DNA from 4 places in the Burkholderia sp. Bp9031 genome. Region 2 is predicted to be linked to each of the others. Evidence: predicted binding sites of a transcription regulator. Region 2 holds the regulator's gene; each other region holds the start of a gene.
What was found. Region 2 encodes HrcA, which represses chaperone genes, less so after heat shock. Its sites were predicted from a motif close to TTAGCACTCNNNNNNNNNGAGTGCTAA; they were not measured.

Region 1 (4,210 bases), on a different contig from region 2:
ACGCTGCATCGGCCCAGCTGCTGTCGGCGCTGCTCGACGGCGAGCTGTCCGGACAGGAGCGCCGCGAGGTGCTCGAGCGGCTGCAGTCCGATCCGCGGGAAGCCGACCGGTTCGCGCATTACGGCGCGCAGCGCGACGCGTTGCGCGCGCTGTTCCCGCTGCCGGCCGCCGCACCGGCATTGTTCGTGCAGCGGCGCGCGTCGCGCCGGCGCATGGTCGCGTACGCGTTCGCGGGGCTGGCGGCCGGGCTGGTGCTCGGCATCGCGCTGCACGCGGGCTGGACGGCATTCGGCGTCGAACCGGCGTTCGCCGCGCGCGCGGATGTCGCGTATGCGGTGTACGCGGCCGATCGTGAACACCCGGTCGAAATCGACGCCCGCGACCCGGCGCGCCTGGCCGGGTGGCTGTCCGCGCGTCTCGGCCGGCCCGTGCGCGCACCGTCGCTCGACGAATACGGCTATGCGCTGCTGGGCGGCCGGCTGCTGCCGGGCGACGCGGGGCCGGCCGCACAGCTGATGTACCAGCGTGCGGACGGCGCGCGCGTGACGCTGTACATGACGGCCTACGACGCGCGGCGCCTCACACCGCAGGCGATGTCGGCCGACGGCCGCTACACGTACTTCTGGTCGGATCGCGGCATGGGTTATGCGCTGTCCGGCCGAGGCGACGAACGGCGCCTGCGCGAGCTCGCGATCGACGCGTGCGGCGCACTCGGCGGGCCGACCGACGCATGGAAGGGGTGACGCACGCGGCATCGGCAGGGAGCAGAGGATGAACGCGAAGACGGCGATGGTGGCGACGATAGTGGCGGTGCTCGCGGCGGGCGCCGGGCTTGCACGGGCGGACGGCGACGCCCCGGTGCGCGTGCCGGTCGATGCCGATGGCGTGCAGCGGGTGACGATCGTCGGCGGCAGCTATTTCTTTCGTCCGAACCACGTGATCGTCCGCGCGCATGTGCCGGTCGAACTGACGGTATCGGCCGAACCGGGTGTCGTGCCGCACAGTTTCGAGATCGCTGCGCCGCAGGCCGGCATCGCGGTGCACACCGAACTGGGCACGACGCCGCGCATCTTGCGCTTCACGCCGACGGAGCCTGGTCGCTTCGCCTACTATTGCACGCATCGGCTGCTGTTCCTGCGCAGCCATCGCGAGCGCGGCATGGAAGGCGTGCTCGACGTCGAGGCGGCGCCATGATCGCAGCATGGCTGGCCGCGAGCCTGATAGGAGTGAGCATGACAGCCGACCCCGTGAGCGTCGCGCAGGCGCATTTCGATCAGGTCCGCTCGTACCGCGCGACGATCCGCTCGTCGGCGCGCAGCGGCGAGCACGCCGAATTCCATTATGCGTACCTGAAACCGGGTTTCGTCCGGATGGACTTCGTGTCGCCCCATCACGGCGCGGTGCTCGCGTACGATCCCGGCGACGGCAAGGTCCGGCTGCGTCCGTTCGGCGAGCATGCGCCGCCCGCGCTGACGCTGTCGCCGTCCAATCCGCTCGTGCGCGACCGCAGCGGCCATCGCGTCGACCGGTCGGACGTCGGCGCGCTGCTGCGCAACGTGCATGCGCTGCAGCAGGGCGGTGCGACGGTGACGGAAGGCGAGGAAACTGTCGGCGGCCGGGCCACGCTGCGCGTGTCGGTGACGGGCGCGCCCGCGCACGTGGTCGGCGGCGTGCATCGCTACCGGCTGTGGCTGGACACCGAGGACGGCTTTCCGCTGAAGGTCGTCAGCTTCGCAGACGGCGACGGCGACCCGCTCGAAACGGTGACACTCGACGACGTCGAGATCGACGTCGCGTTTCCCGCTCGCTTTTTCGCGCCCTGATCCCTGATCCCGACACGTGCCGGAGGCTGCATGGCGGAATACCGGTTTTCGACGACGTGGCGCGTGGACGCGCCGCTCGCGGCGGTCTGGGATGCAATCTACCAGGTCGACCGCTGGCCCGACTGGTGGAAGGGCGCGGTACGGACCGTCGAGATCGAGTGCGGCGACGTGCGCGGCGTCGGCGCGCTGCAGCGATACACGTGGAAAGGTGCGTTGCCGTACCAGCTGACCTTCGACATGCGCGTGCTGCGCGTCGAGCGGCCGCATGTGCTCGAAGGCCGCGCGAGCGGCGCGATCGAAGGCGATGGCCGCTGGTCGTTCGCGGGCGACGGCACGCGTACCGTCGTGCGCTACGACTGGCACATCCGTACGCGCGAGCGCTGGATGAACTGGCTGGAGCCGGTTGCGCGCCCGCTGTTCATCTGGAACCACGACGTCGTGATGCGCGAAGGCGCGAAAGGGCTCGCGCGGCTGCTCGGCGCGACGGTCGAGACCGACGGCCGGACGTTCCAGCCGGTCGCGGGCTGTCCCGACACGTGACGGTCCGGTGCCGGAAATGTGGCCCCGTCGGCGCCCGGGCAGTTTTTTTCATGCGATGCCGGACGACCGCGGGAACTCAGTGCTTACCCCGTGTCAAATCGGTGCGATGGCAGGGATATCCCGCATCGTGCTCGCTTCCGGAGCGCGGGATTGATGTCTACTTGATTGTTTCAAAAGGATTTTTTCAGTTTTGCCCCCGTTTTTTCGCCGTCTCGCCCCGGGCGAAAAAACCTCCGGCTCCCCTTCTTGAATTTGTCAAAACCCGTCCATATAATTAGCACTCGCTGCACGAGAGTGCTAACAATTCTCTGCCGGGCGATCCGCCGGGCAGATTCCCTAAGCGTTCTTCAATCTCATTCAAGAGAGGAGTGAATATGAACCTTCGTCCTTTGCACGATCGCGTGATCGTCAAGCGCCTGGATCAAGAAACCAAGACCGCCTCGGGCATCGTGATCCCCGAAGCTGCAGCTGAAAAGCCGGATCAAGGCGAGATCCTCGCGGTCGGCCCGGGCAAGCGTGACGACAAGGGCGCGCCGATCGCGCTCGACGTGAAGGTCGGCGATCGCGTGCTGTTCGGCAAGTACGCTGGTCAGACCGTGAAGGTCGACGGCCAGGAACTGCTGGTCATGCGCGAAGAAGACATCATGGCCGTGGTCAACGCGAAGTAAGCGTCCACTGACGGTACATATTCCCAAGAATTCAAGGAGTTAGAAGATGGCAGCTAAAGACGTCGTATTCGGCGATTCCGCCCGTTCGAAGATGGTCGAAGGCGTGAACATTCTCGCCAACGCAGTCAAGGTCACGCTGGGTCCGAAGGGCCGTAACGTCGTGCTCGAGCGCAGCTTCGGCGGCCCGACGGTCACCAAGGACGGTGTGTCGGTCGCGAAGGAAATCGAACTGAAGGACAAGCTCCAGAACATGGGCGCGCAAATGGTCAAGGAAGTGGCTTCCAAGACCAGCGACAACGCCGGCGACGGCACGACGACGGCAACCGTCCTCGCGCAATCGATCGTCCGCGAAGGCATGAAGTACGTCGCATCGGGCATGAACCCGATGGACCTGAAGCGCGGCATCGACAAGGCAGTCGCAGCGGCTGTCGAAGAGCTGAAGAAGATCAGCAAGCCGTGCACGACGAACAAGGAAATCGCACAGGTCGGCTCGATCTCGGCGAACAGCGACACGTCGATCGGCGATCGCATCGCTGAAGCGATGGACAAGGTCGGCAAGGAAGGCGTGATCACCGTCGAAGACGGCAAGTCGCTCGCCGACGAACTCGACGTCGTCGAAGGCATGCAGTTCGACCGCGGCTACCTGTCGCCGTACTTCATCAACAACCCGGACAAGCAAGTCGCCGTCCTCGACAACCCGTTCGTGCTGCTGCACGACAAGAAGGTGTCGAACATCCGTGATCTGCTGCCGGTGCTCGAGCAAGTCGCGAAGGCTGGCCGTCCGCTGCTGATCATCGCTGAAGACGTCGAAGGCGAAGCGCTCGCAACGCTGGTCGTCAACAACATCCGCGGCATCCTGAAGACCGTTGCGGTCAAGGCGCCGGGCTTCGGCGATCGTCGCAAGGCGATGCTGGAAGACATCGCGATCCTGACCGGCGGTCAAGTCGTCGCGGAAGAAACCGGCCTGACGCTCGAGAAGGCAACGCTGGCAGAACTGGGCCAGGCGAAGCGTATCGAAGTGGGCAAGGAAAACACGACGATCATCGACGGCGCAGGCGAAGCCGTGAACATCGAAGCGCGCGTCAAGCAAGTTCGCACGCAAATCGAAGAAGCGACGTCGGACTACGACCGTGAAAAGCTGCAAGAGCGCGTGGCCAAGCTGGCCGGCGGCGTGGCAGT
Region 2 (4,210 bases):
GACGTTCGACCAGATGTTCAGCTCCCACCAGAAAATCTGTCGATGATGCGCCGGTCGCGCTTGGTCGGCCGGCCGTGCAGTTCGGCCGCCGGCTCGCGATACGTGCGCCGCCGCTCCAGTTCGGCGAGCCGCGCGACGCGCCCCGCTTCCGTTTCCTGGTAAAGCGTCTGCGCGATGCTCGCGGGCCCGCGCACGTCGCAAATGCCCAGCACGGCAATGTGCCAGACGACACCGTCGATCGCAATCTCGACCTCGTCGCCGACGCGCACGTCCTTTGCCGGCTTGACCGCCGCGCCGCCGATCTTCACGTGGCCCTTGTCGACCGCGTCCGAGGCGAGCGAGCGCGTCTTGAAAAAGCGCGCCGCCCACAGCCATTTGTCGATGCGCAGCTTCGCGCCGGGTTCCGTCGAAATCCTGTAGTTCATCGCGTTCAACTCACCGTTTCGGGCTGCGCGGCCTTCACCGGCCAGCCCTGCAGATTCTCGGCGACGATCTCGCCCACCGCGCCGATCCACGCGGGCGCGCCGTTCAGGCACGGAATCCGGTGGAACGCCTGGCCGCCGCCCGCGATGAACTCGTCGCGCACCTCCATCCCGATCTCCTCGATCGTCTCCAGACAATCGGCCGTAAAACCGGGACAGAACACGTCCGCACGCCGCACGCCGGCCTCGCCGAGCTCGCGCAGCGTCGGTGCCGTGTACGGCTGCAGCCATTCGGCCTTGCCGAAGCGCGACTGGAACGTCACGCGGCATTCGAGCGTCGACAGCCCGAGCGCGGCCATCAGCAGCGCGCCCGTCTGCTGGCATTGGTCGTGATAGGGGTCGCCCAGGTCGAGCGTGCGTTTCGGCACGCCGTGAAAGCTCAGCACGAGTTTGTCGCCGGCCGCGAAGTCGGGCCGGCCGTGCTGCGCCCAGTATTGGCGCACCTGCTCGGCCAGCGCGTGAATGTAGGCCGGATGGTCGGCGTACTGGCGCACCGTACGCACTTCCGGCTGGTTGCGCATCCGCGCGAGCGCGGCGAACGCGGCATCGAATGCCGTCGCGGTGGTGGACGCCGAGTATTGCGGATACATCGGCATCAGCAGCACGCGCTCGACGCCGGCGCGCTTGAACTGCGCGAGCGCGTGCGCAATATTCGGACTGCCATAGCGCATTGCGTAGTCGACCATCACCTGATAGCCGTTCGAGGCGAGCAGGTGGCGCACGCCTTCGGTCTGGCGCTCGGTGTACACGCGCAGCGGCGAGCCCTCGGGCATCCAGACGGCCGCGTATTTCTTCGCGGACGCGCGGCCGCGCAGCGGCAGGATCAGCGTGCGCAGCAGCACCTGCCAGACGGCCTGCGGGATTTCGACGACGCGGGGGTCCGACAGGAATTCGGCCAGATAGCGCCGCACCGCGCGCGGCGTCGGGGCGTCCGGCGTGCCGAGATTGATCAGCAGCACGCCGATGCGATGGGCAGCCGCGACGCTCGAAGGCGGCTCAAGATCGAAACGCATGGGCAGGAACGTGCTCGGGGCACGCAGTCGGACGGCCCTCAATTATAGCGGGCCGCCTCGCTCGGGTCGGCTGACCGTTCGGCCGACTGGCGGCACACGCTGCGCCGCGGCACGATGGCGGGGCGGTGTCGGTCAGGTTACTGCTGGCTCAGCGTGAGCGACAACAGGCGCGCGGTGATGTCGACGATCGGAATCACGCGGTTGTACGCCATGCGGGTCGGGCCGATCACGCCAAGCGTGCCGACGATCTGGCCATTCACCTCGTACGGTGCGGTAACGACGCTCATTTCCTCGATCGGCACGAGCGTCGATTCACCGCCAATGAAGATCTGCACGCCCTGGGCGTGGCTCGACACGTCGAGCAGTTGCAGGAGGCCCGTCTTTTGGTCGAACACGTCAAACAGCTTGCGCAGCCGTGCCATGTCGGACGACAGGTCCGCCACTTCGAGCAGGTTGCGCTCGCCGGAAATGAGCACGGTGTCCTCGGTATCGGGCACCTCGGTGCTGGCCGTCACGGCGGCATGCATCAGCGTGGTCATGTCGCCGCGCAGCTGGTCGATCTCGTCGCGCAGGCGGCGGCGCACCTCGTCGAACGACAGCCCGGCGAAATGCGCGTTGATGTAGTTGGACGCCTCGGTGAGCTGCGACGGCGAATAGTCGCGCGGCGTCGCGAGCATCCGGTTCTGCACGTCGCCCTCGGGCGTGACGATGATCAGCAGGATGCGCTTGTCCGACAGGCGCATGAACTCGATCTGCTTGAACACGTGGCTGCGGCGCGGCGTCAGCACGACGCCCGCGAACTGCGACAGGTTCGACAGCACGCTCGCCGCGGCCGCCACGACCCGCTGCTGCGGCTCGCCGGCCTGCAGCGTGTTCTGCACCTGGCGCGCGACGGCCTCGGCGTCGATCGGCGCCTCGACCGTCAGCATCGTGTCGACGAACAGGCGATAGCCGCGCGGCGTCGGCACGCGGCCGGCCGACGTGTGCGGGCTCGACACGAGGCCGAGTTCCTCCAGGTCGGACATCACGTTGCGGATCGTTGCCGGGCTCAGCTCGAGGCCGGAGTAACGGGACAACGTGCGCGAGCCGACCGGCTGACCGTCGGCGATATACCGTTCGATCAGGGTTTTCAGGAGGGTTCGTGCGCGAGGATCTAGCATGGTAGAAAATTTTAGCGCAACCGCGCGAGCACGGCGAGTGGCCGCGGCCACAGTCGCGCGGGCTGACCGATCCGGCCCCGTGTGCGCACAGCTGGTTCTTTTCGTCAACGAGCTATGGTGTAATGCCGGCATGAAAACCGGTAATCAGTTCAATACTGTCGCGCTCGTCGGCCGGAGCAACACGCCCGGCATCGCCGAGCCGCTCGCCACGCTGGCTGGCTGCATCGCGAAGCTCGGCTTCGAGGTCGTGTTCGAAGCCGACACCGCGCGCGAGATCGGCATCGCCGGCTATGCGGCGCTCACCCCGGCGGAAATCGGGGCGCGCGCGGACGTGGCGGTCGTGCTCGGCGGCGACGGCACGATGCTCGGCATCGGCCGCCAGCTCGCGCCGTACAAGACACCGCTGATCGGGATCAACCACGGGCGGCTCGGCTTCATCACCGATATCGCGGCGGCCGACATGCAGGCGCTCGTCCCGGTGATCCTGTCGGGCAAGTTCGAGCGCGAGGAGCGCGCGCTGCTCGAGGCCCGGATCATGCGCGACGGCGAACCGATCTACCACGCGATCGCGTTCAACGACGTCGTCGTGAACCGCAGCGGCTTTTCCGGGATGGTCGAGCTGCGCGCATCGGTCGACGGCCGGTACATGTACAACCAGCGCTCGGACGGCCTGATCGTCGCCACGCCGACCGGCTCGACCGCGTACGCGCTGTCGTCGGCCGGCCCGATCCTCCATCCGCAGCTGGCGGGCATCGTGCTCGTGCCGATCGCGCCGCACGCGCTGTCGAACCGGCCGATCGTGCTGCCCGACGATTCGAAGATCGCGATCCAGATCGTCGGCGGCCGCGACGTCAACGTGAACTTCGACATGCAGTCGTTCACCGCGCTCGAACTGAACGACACGATCGAGGTGCGCCGCTCGAAGCACACCGTGCCGTTCCTGCACCCGGTCGGCTACAGCTACTACGCGACGCTGCGCAAGAAGCTGCACTGGAACGAACACGCATCGAACGAAGACGACAAGGCGTCCTGACGCACCACCGCCCGACACCATGCTCCGCCACCTCTCGATTCGCGACTTCGTCATCGTCGCCGCGCTCGATCTCGAATTCGACAGCGGCTTTACCGTCTTTTCCGGCGAAACCGGCGCCGGCAAATCGATCCTGATCGACGCCCTCGCCCTCGCGCTCGGCGAACGCGCCGACGCGAGCGTCGTGCGCGCCGGCTGCGGCCGCGCCGACATCACCGCCGAATTCACGCCGCACGACCGCGTCGCGCGCTGGCTCGACGAACACGCGTTCGACGCCGAGGACACCGTGATGCTGCGCCGCGTGATCGACGCGAACGGCCGCTCGCGCGCGTTCATCAACGGCACCAGCGCGACGCTCGCGCAGTTGCGCGGGCTCGGCGAGATGCTGGTCGACATCCACGGCCAGCACGCGCACCAGCTGCTGATGCGGCCCGACGCGCAGCGCGAGCTGTTCGACACGCACGCGGGGCTCGTCTCCGATGCCGCGAACGTCGCCCGCGCGTGGCGCGTATGGCGCGACGCAAC
Region 3 (4,210 bases), on a different contig from region 2:
CTTCCTGGTTCGGGATGCCGATCAGCGTGAACGATGCGGGCGCCGGTTGCGTTTCCCATTCCGACTCGATCGCGGCGAGCTTCATCTTCTGCACTTCGCCCGTCGTATAGCCCGATTCGTCGCCGAGCACGATCACGCAGAGCGTCGCCGCGAGGCCGAATCCGGCTGCGACCGCGAACGAGCGCAGCGCGAAGTCGACGTCGCGCTTCTTCAGCAGGTACCACGACGACACGCCGAGCACGAACATCGCCGCCGACACGTAGCCGGCCGACACGGTGTGCACGAACTTCACCTGCGCGACCGGGTTGAACAGCACGTCGAACAGGCTCGTCATCTCCATGCGCATCGTCTGGTAATTGAACTCGGCGCCGACCGGGTTGTTCATCCAGCCGTTCGCGACGAGGATCCACAGCGCGGACAGGTTCGAGCCGAGCGCGACGAGGAACGTGACCATCAGGTGCTTGACCTTCGACAGGCGGTTCCAGCCGAAGAAGAACAGGCCGACGAACGTCGATTCGAGGAAGAACGCCATCAGGCCTTCGACCGCGAGCGGCACGCCGAAGATGTCGCCGACGTAGTGCGAGTAGTACGACCAGTTCGTACCGAACTGGAATTCGAGCGTGATGCCGGTCGTCACGCCCATCGCGAAGTTGATCCCGAACAGCTTGCCCCAGAACTGGGTCATGTCCTTGTAGACCTGCTTGCCGGTCATCACGTAGACGGCTTCCATGATGACGAGCAGCCAGGACAGGCCGAGCGTCAGCGGCACGAACAGGAAGTGGTAGAGCGCCGTGATGCCGAACTGCAGACGCGACAGATCGACGACTTCGCTACTTATCATGGTGGTCTCCCTCGGTAGATGCAGGCACCGGCACCGAGAGCAGCTTCTCGGCGACGGCGGCAGGCGGCAGCGACATGTGCTCAGCCTGCGGATGATTGAAGAATGCGTATTTGAGCGACATCAAGAGAACCAGCTTGACGATCAGTACCAGCGTGATGTCGCGGGCGAGGGTTGGCCCGCGTGCCCACGCGCCGATGCGCGCGCGCCAGCCGGGCGTGCCGGCGGCCTGCGGGGGAGGCGGCGCAGGCTCTTTATTGATCGAGATCAAGGCGATTATCCTGAATCGATTTACATGGTTTTGGGGCGACTTTACGTCGGATTTATGACGGCACTTAAGCTGTTTTAATCCTTTTAAGCCGACATGCCAATTTTAAAATGCCGGCATTCCGATGCCGAGTGCTGCGCTGCGGCAGACCGTCGCGAACCGAGGGTTGAAACTTGAGGTAGATCAAGGTTATGCGGAAGGGGCCCGAAACCGCCCGATATCCGATCAATAAGGTCGATTAATACGAAAAAAACGGGAGAAAGGATGGGCGAAAAAAAACCGCTGCCAGTAGGCAGCGGTTTTGGATGAAGCGCTCTGAATTGCCGGGATTTATGCGTATTCGGCCAGCGCAGTGCGCATCTTCTTCATGGCGCTCGCTTCGATCTGGCGGATGCGTTCCGCCGACACGCCGAATTCGGCCGCGAGATCGTGCAGCGTCGAGCCGCCCGAGCCGTCGTCGTCGACGTTCAGCCAGCGCGCCTCGATGATCCGGCGGCTGCGCGCGTCGAGCGCCTCGAGCGCCTGCGCGATGCCGTCCGTCTGCAGCATGTCGCGCTGACGCGCGGCGAGCACGGCGGTCGGCTCGTTGTGCGAGTCGGCCAGGTAGGCGATCGGTGCGTACGACTCCTCGCCGTCTTCCACTTGCCCTTCGAGCGCGATGTCGCCGCCCGACAGGCGCGTTTCCATTTCGGTCACGTCTTCGCGCTTGACGTTGAGCTCCTGCGCGAGGCCGTCGATTTCCTCGGGCGTCATCGCCTGCATGCTCTTCTTGTGGCTGCGCAGGTTGAAGAACAGCTTGCGCTGCGCCTTCGTCGTCGCGACCTTCACCATCCGCCAGTTGCGCAGGATGTACTCGTGGATCTCGGCCTTGATCCAGTGGATCGCGTACGACACCAGGCGCACGTTCTGCGCCGGGTCGAAACGCTTCACCGCCTTCATCAGGCCGATGTTGCCTTCCTGGATCAGGTCGCCGTGCGGCAGGCCGTAGCCGAGATAGTTGCGCGCGATCGACACGACGAGCCGCAGGTGCGACAGCACGAGGCGGCGTGCCGAGTCGAGGTTGTTGTCTTCGCGGAATTCGGTCGCGTACTGGCGTTCCTCTTCGGCGCTCAACAGCGGGATCCGGTTGACGGCCTGGATGTACGCATCGATGTTGCCAAGCTGGCCCGGCAACATCGATTGAGTTGCGAGCGCCAGCGAGCCTGCCGATTCGGCCTTGGCCGGCGTCGGGCTCAGGGTGTTCGGAAGGGTCAGGGCGTGGCTCACTAAAAAACTCCTTTGGAATCAGGGACAAACCCTTGGTCTCGGATGAGATTCCGGGGGTCATCTTAGCACTCCCACAATCCGAGTGCTAATTCCTTAGAGGGCACGTGGGCATCCAAGTTCCCGGTTTTCTATCGAACTACTCGAGTCGATAGTCTAATTTGCGACCGGGTTGGTCGGAGGAAGTTCCGTAAGCCGTTGTTTCTGATGGTAATCAGTAGACGATTTCGATTTTTGTAGTTTTGGAAGCAAACAATTTCGCTTCGTGATGCCGATCCGAAAAGTCCTTTACCATACCATTCAGTTCGCTCGGGCCCAGCCGTTGCGGCTGGGCTCCATTCAACCCACAAAGTTGGAGTGTCAGATGAACAATAAGAAGAATCGCCGGACCCGTAGCCGGCTTGCGCTGCATGCGTTGCTCGCGGCGTCGCTGCTGGGCGGATCGGGGGCCGCGTTCGCGGACCGGTGGGGGATCCAGGCGGGCGGCGGGTTTTCCGACCGCCACGGGATCGACAAGGGTGATCTCGGCGTGGTGTGGGATCCGGGCTGGAACTGGTGGGAAATCGGCGGCTGGCACTTCGCGTTCGTGGTGGAGGGGCACGTCGGCTACTGGCACACGGGCGGCAACGTCCATAGCAGCATCGGCGAATTCGGGGTGACGCCAATGTTCCGCTTCATCAAGAGCGCGGGGCAGGTTCGCCCGTTCATTGAGGCCGGCGGCGGCGTCCGGCTTCTGACGCACCCGACGATCTCGGACAATTTCTCGCTGTCGACCGCATTCCAGTTCGCGCCGACTGCGGGTGTCGGCGTGCAGTTCGGCCAACGGCAACAGTATCAGGTCGGCTACCGTTTTGAACATGTGTCTAACGCGGGTATCAAAGAGCCGAATCCTGGTATAAATTTCCACCAGTTCTACGTGCAATACAACTTCTGATCCGCACGCCCGCGCACGGCGGGCGCGTTGCCGAGGAGTCAGGCGATGGCGAAGGTGGTCGATGCGATTCGCGCACTCGAGCGCGATCGGTTCCGGGCGATGGTCGACGGGGACGGCGAGGCGCTCGATGCGCAATTGTCGGACAAGGTGTTCTTCGTGCACACCAACGGCAAACGCGAAACCAAGCAGCAGTTCATTGACGCGATCGTTGCCGGCCGCCGCCGCTATCGTCAGATCGAAATCCAGTCGCAGGACCTGCTGCCCGTCGGCGACGCAACCTGCGTCGTCACCGGGCGCGCGCTGATCGAGATGGAGACCAACAACGGCGGGCTGGTGTTTCCGATCGCCTATACCGCCGTCCATACCCACGAGCAGGGCCATTGGCGCCTGCTGGCGTGGCAGGCGACGCGGTGCGCGACCGAGACATGAGCGCGCGTGGCGCTCGTTTTCATGTCCCGACCGAAGCGGCCTTCTGGGCCGCTTTTCATTGGCCCGTGCGGCGCGGATCGCGCGGCGCACGGGCGGTCACGCACCGCTCGCTGACGTTCAAACCCTGAAGCGAAACCTGCCGGTCAGGCCGCCGCACGGCGGTCGGCGCAATGCCAGGCCGAGCGGTTGACCGCGCTCACGACCGCATCGAGCGCGGCGCTCGCCGCATCGGCATGCACGCCGACACCGTGCCGCGGCGGCGCATCGCCGACCCGGCAGCCGACCGATACTGCGATCCGGCCGTCCGCCGTGCGCGCGTGTTCGCACGAGGCGACGTCGATCGTCGTGCCGGCCGCCGTCGCGAAGGCCGTGGCCACGCGTTGCACGACGTCTTCGGGCGTTGCGCCGGCTGGCGGCACACCCGCGATATCGCGGTTCCGCCAGTGCGCGCTGTCGCCGTGGCGCGCGGCCGGGCCGT
Region 4 (4,210 bases), on a different contig from region 2:
TGTAAGCGGGGCATATCGGGTCACGCCGTCCGTCCGCCTGCTCGCCGGCTGGCTGCACGGCCAGGACAAGACGGGCACGACGGATTTCAACATGCAGCAGGCCGGCGCGCCGACGCTGGTCGGCGGCAGCCCGAATCGCATCGACGATACGTTCTACGTCGGTGCGAACTGGCAGGCCACCACGCCGTTGCTGATCACGGTGGCCGGCTATTACGGCCACGCGCGCAACGCGCAGCGGCTCGATGGCACGCTCGGCTCCGGGATCAACTACTCGGCGACCGTACTGGCCGAATACGCGCTGTCGAAGCATACCGAGGTATATGGCACGGTGGATTTCGCACGCGGCAACGGGGCGTTCGCCGCCGACTATCCGGGTGCCACCAACCCGCTCACGGGCAAGGTCGACCAGATCGGCCGGACCAACAACGTCGGGGCCGCGATCGGCCTGCGCCAGATGTTCTGATGGCGGCGCGCGCGGCGGTCGCGAACAAAAAACGCGTGGCGACTGGTGCCGCCACGCGTCGTGGGTACAGCATGCGGTCGCCCGGCTCGGGCGGGCCACATTGACTGGCGTCAGAAATCGAACCCTGGCCCGCCTGCACCCGGGCCGCCCTGCACCGTGGCTGGCGCCGCATCCTTCGGCGCTTCGAACACGGTCGCATCGGTCGTCAGCAATAGCCCCGCGACCGACGCCGCGTTCTGCAGCGCGGTGCGCGTGACCTTGGTCGGATCGAGCACGCCCGATTCGACGAGGTCGCCGTATTCACCGGTCTGCGCGTTGTAGCCGAAGTTGCCCACGCCTTCCGCGACCTTCGCGACGACCACGCTCGCTTCCTCGCCCGCATTGGTGACGATCTGGCGCAGCGGTTCCTCTAGTGCGCGCAGCACGATCTTGATGCCCGCGTCCTGGTCGGCGTTTGCGCCCTTCAGTTCGCGGATCGCCTGCCGCACGCGGATCAACGCGACGCCGCCGCCAGGCACGATGCCTTCCTCGACAGCCGCGCGCGTCGCGTGCAGCGCGTCGTCGACGCGGTCCTTCTTCTCCTTCACTTCGATTTCGGTCGCGCCGCCGACCTTGATCACCGCGACGCCGCCCGCAAGCTTGGCCACGCGCTCCTGCAGCTTTTCGCGATCGTAGTCGGAGGTGGCTTCTTCGATCTGCACGCGGATCTGCTTCACGCGCGCCTCGATGTTCTTCGCGTCGCCCGCGCCGTCGATCACAGTCGTGTTTTCCTTGCCGACCTCGATGCGCTTCGCCTGGCCGAGTTCGGCGAGCGTTGCCTTCTCGAGCGTGAGGCCTGTTTCCTCGGCGACGACCTGCCCGCCGGTCAGGATCGCGATGTCCTCGAGCAGCGCCTTGCGGCGATCGCCGAAGCCCGGCGCCTTCACCGCGACCGTCTTCAGGATGCCGCGAATGTTGTTCACGACCAGCGTCGCAAGTGCTTCGCCTTCGACGTCCTCCGCGATGATCAGGAGCGGCCGGCCCGACTTCGCGACCTGTTCGAGCACCGGCAGCAGGTCGCGGATGTTCGAGATCTTCTTGTCGTGCAGCAGGATGTACGGGTTCTCAATCTCGGCGATCTGCTTGTCCGCGTTGTTGATGAAATACGGCGACAGGTAGCCGCGATCGAACTGCAGCCCTTCGACGACGTCGAGCTCGTCGGCGAGCGACTTACCGTCCTCGACGGTGATTACGCCTTCCTTGCCGACGCGGTCGATCGCCTCGGCGATGCGCTGGCCGATCGACTCTTCGCCGTTCGCCGAGATCGTCGCGACCTGTGCGATTTCCTTGCTGGTGGTGGTCGGCTTGCTGATCTTCTTCAGCGCGTCGACGGCCGACGCGACGGCCTTGTCGATCCCGCGCTTCAGGTCGAGCGGATTGAGCCCGGCCGCGACGTATTTCTGGCCTTCGCGCACGATCGCCTGAGCGAGCACGGTGGCTGTCGTCGTGCCGTCGCCGGCGGCATCGCTGGTGCGCGATGCGACTTCCTTCACGAGCTGCGCGCCGACGTTCTGCAGCTTGTCCGCGAGTTCGATTTCCTTCGCGACCGACACGCCGTCCTTCGTGACGACGGGCGCGCCGAAGCTGCGTTCGAGCACGACGTTGCGGCCCTTCGGCCCGAGCGTGACCTTCACCGCGTTCGCGAGAATGTTGACGCCTTCGGTCAGCTTCGCACGCGCGACGTCGCTGAAAATGATTTCCTTCGCTGCCATGATTGCACTCCGTTATTGATTGACGACCGCGACGATGTCTTCCTCACGCAGCACGAGGAATTCGTTGCCGTCCACCTTGACGGCCTGGCCTGCATACTTGCCGAACAACACGCGTTCGCCGACCCGCAGGTCGGGCACGATGCGCTGGCCGTCCGCGTCCTTGCGGCCGGGGCCGACGGCGATCACTTCGCCCTGGTCGGGTTTTTCAGCGGCGCTGTCGGGGATCACGATGCCCGAGGCGGTGGTGGTTTCCTGGTCGAGTCGCTTCACGATGACCCGGTCGTGCAAGGGGCGTAGGCTCATCTTTCCGTCCTGTTCTGTTGCGTCGAAATTGGCTGGCACGCTTCATCAGAGAGTGCTGACGAGTATAAAAACGCGCGGCGACGCGATCCAATAACGGATTCGGAAAAGCATTTGCGTGGATGCGCTATGGATGGGGAACGAGGCGGGGCTGTTGCAGGCCTTCGGCACGATAGGCCTCACGCTGTTTCTGCCGCTGCTGGTGAAGAGCCTGTCGGGGCAATCGAGCTTCGCGGTCGGCAGCCTGTCCGCACTGCCGTTCCTGATCGCGTGCATCGCGATGTATCTGAATGGCCGGCATTCGGACCTCGGCGGCGAACGCGCGCTGCATCTCGGCGTGCCGATGCTGCTGGCCGGCGCGTTGCTGACCGGTGCGATCTATACGCCCGCGCTGCCCGTTGCATACGCATTGCTCGTGTTCGCGGTCGGGTTCAACTGGGCCGCGACGCCGGTGTTCTGGGCCGTGACGACCGAATACGTGTCAGGCCTCACGGCCGCCGCGTCGATCGCGCTGATCAACGCGGTCGCGAACATCGCGGGGCTGGCGCTGCCGCCGGTGATGGGACACATCAAGGACGTGACGCATTCGTACGATCTCGCGCTGCTGCTGGTCGCCGTGGCGCTGCTCGTCGGCGGCGTCCTCGGGTTGCGGATTGCCTCGCGGCGGGCGATGCCGCTGGCCGCGCGGCGTGCCGGATGAGCACGCCAGCTGCGCGGTTGCGCACGGCCCGCCGTGCCGACTACGTCAAGCATGCTTGGCCGCCTTCGCCATCGTTCGATGCAGCAGCACGAGCTCGATGAGTTCAACCTGATAGACGTAGCGCGACTGGACCACCTTCAACGCCATCGAGCCGACGGACAGCCCGAAGACCAATGCAATGCCCCATACGATGGCGGTATTCAGGAAATTTCCGGAAACGAATCCGCTTGTCAGCGTACTCTGCAACCACGGCAAGCCACCGGCGTCCTTGATGTTCGAGAGCGTCACGGCAAGCAGCGCATAGGCGGCCGTTCCGCCGCCGAAGAACGACACGGCGCGCGCGTCGAGGCGCTTCACCTTGAGTTGCAGGACGTGCCGCGCATACTCGAGCGTGCTGTCGTCGTAGCCGGCCAGCAGCAGTGCATGCTTCTCGTCGGTCTCCACCTCGCGCGTGATGGTGTTCAGCGTTTCCGATTTCCAGCGAAACATCTGGACGATGCCGGCGACGGGTTCGACGATGAGGGAGAGCAGGCTGAACAAGACCGTCAGTACGTAGAACACGATGGCGACGTGCTGCTGCCACGGTGCCGGGGCCGCCTTGTGCCAGAGCGCCAATGCGCCGAGCAGCACGAAGCAGACGCCGCCTCCCGCGAGCAGAAGTCGCGCCGCTTTGCGTGCCCGCTCCATCGACAGGCCTTTTGCGGGGCGGTAGGGTTCGCAGGTCGATAGCACTTTCAGTACGTCGGTGATTTTTGACATCGGGTCTCCAGAGGGCATTGGGTGATCGGGATGCTTCCGCTCGCCGTGTTTGCGACGCGCATCATGCGAGGTGCGGTTCGAGCGCGATACGGTTGCTCGCTTTCGTCGCGGCGTGCGACGGGATTATGCGTCGCGGCTTCCGTCATTCATCTCGAAATTGGGGCGGCCCGATGCAGAGGGACGCCATCGAGCCCGCGAGCATATTCCCGCACCCCGTTAGCATGTGACGAATCCGAC

Region 1: the regulator HrcA is predicted to act here: its motif matches at 2,638-2,664, upstream of DIE15_RS30770 (co-chaperone GroES).
Region 3: the regulator HrcA is predicted to act here: its motif matches at 2,435-2,461, upstream of rpoH (RNA polymerase sigma factor RpoH).
Region 4: the regulator HrcA is predicted to act here: its motif matches at 2,550-2,576, upstream of DIE15_RS34850 (co-chaperone GroES).

The regions. Positions count from the first base shown of each region.
Region 1 covers NZ_QTPW01000034.1:29,527-33,736, reverse strand. The annotation lists gene DIE15_RS30790 (anti-sigma factor) at 1-743, shown strand, start outside; gene DIE15_RS30785 (quinol oxidase) at 772-1,194, shown strand; gene DIE15_RS30780 (hypothetical protein) at 1,191-1,823, shown strand; gene DIE15_RS30775 (SRPBCC family protein) at 1,854-2,363, shown strand; gene DIE15_RS30770 (co-chaperone GroES) at 2,738-3,031, shown strand; gene groL (chaperonin GroEL) at 3,078-4,210, shown strand, end outside.
Region 2 covers NZ_QTPW01000017.1:77,670-81,879, reverse strand. The annotation lists gene DIE15_RS37090 (hypothetical protein) at 1-46, shown strand, start outside; gene DIE15_RS21870 (RNA-binding S4 domain-containing protein) at 18-425, opposite strand; gene hemH (ferrochelatase) at 431-1,495, opposite strand; gene hrcA (heat-inducible transcriptional repressor HrcA) at 1,633-2,655, opposite strand; gene DIE15_RS21855 (NAD kinase) at 2,786-3,688, shown strand; gene recN (DNA repair protein RecN) at 3,708-4,210, shown strand, end outside.
Region 3 covers NZ_QTPW01000016.1:40,454-44,663, reverse strand. The annotation lists gene DIE15_RS20970 (cytochrome ubiquinol oxidase subunit I) at 1-841, opposite strand, end outside; gene cydP (cytochrome oxidase putative small subunit CydP) at 831-1,109, opposite strand; gene rpoH (RNA polymerase sigma factor RpoH) at 1,437-2,372, opposite strand; gene DIE15_RS20955 (acyloxyacyl hydrolase) at 2,734-3,303, shown strand; gene DIE15_RS20950 (nuclear transport factor 2 family protein) at 3,349-3,732, shown strand; gene leuA (2-isopropylmalate synthase) at 3,876-4,210, opposite strand, start outside.
Region 4 covers NZ_QTPW01000051.1:11,849-16,058, forward strand. The annotation lists gene DIE15_RS34840 (porin) at 1-463, shown strand, start outside; gene groL (chaperonin GroEL) at 574-2,214, opposite strand; gene DIE15_RS34850 (co-chaperone GroES) at 2,227-2,517, opposite strand; partial or broken gene DIE15_RS34855 (MFS transporter) at 2,663-3,214, shown strand; gene DIE15_RS34860 (hypothetical protein) at 3,260-3,973, opposite strand.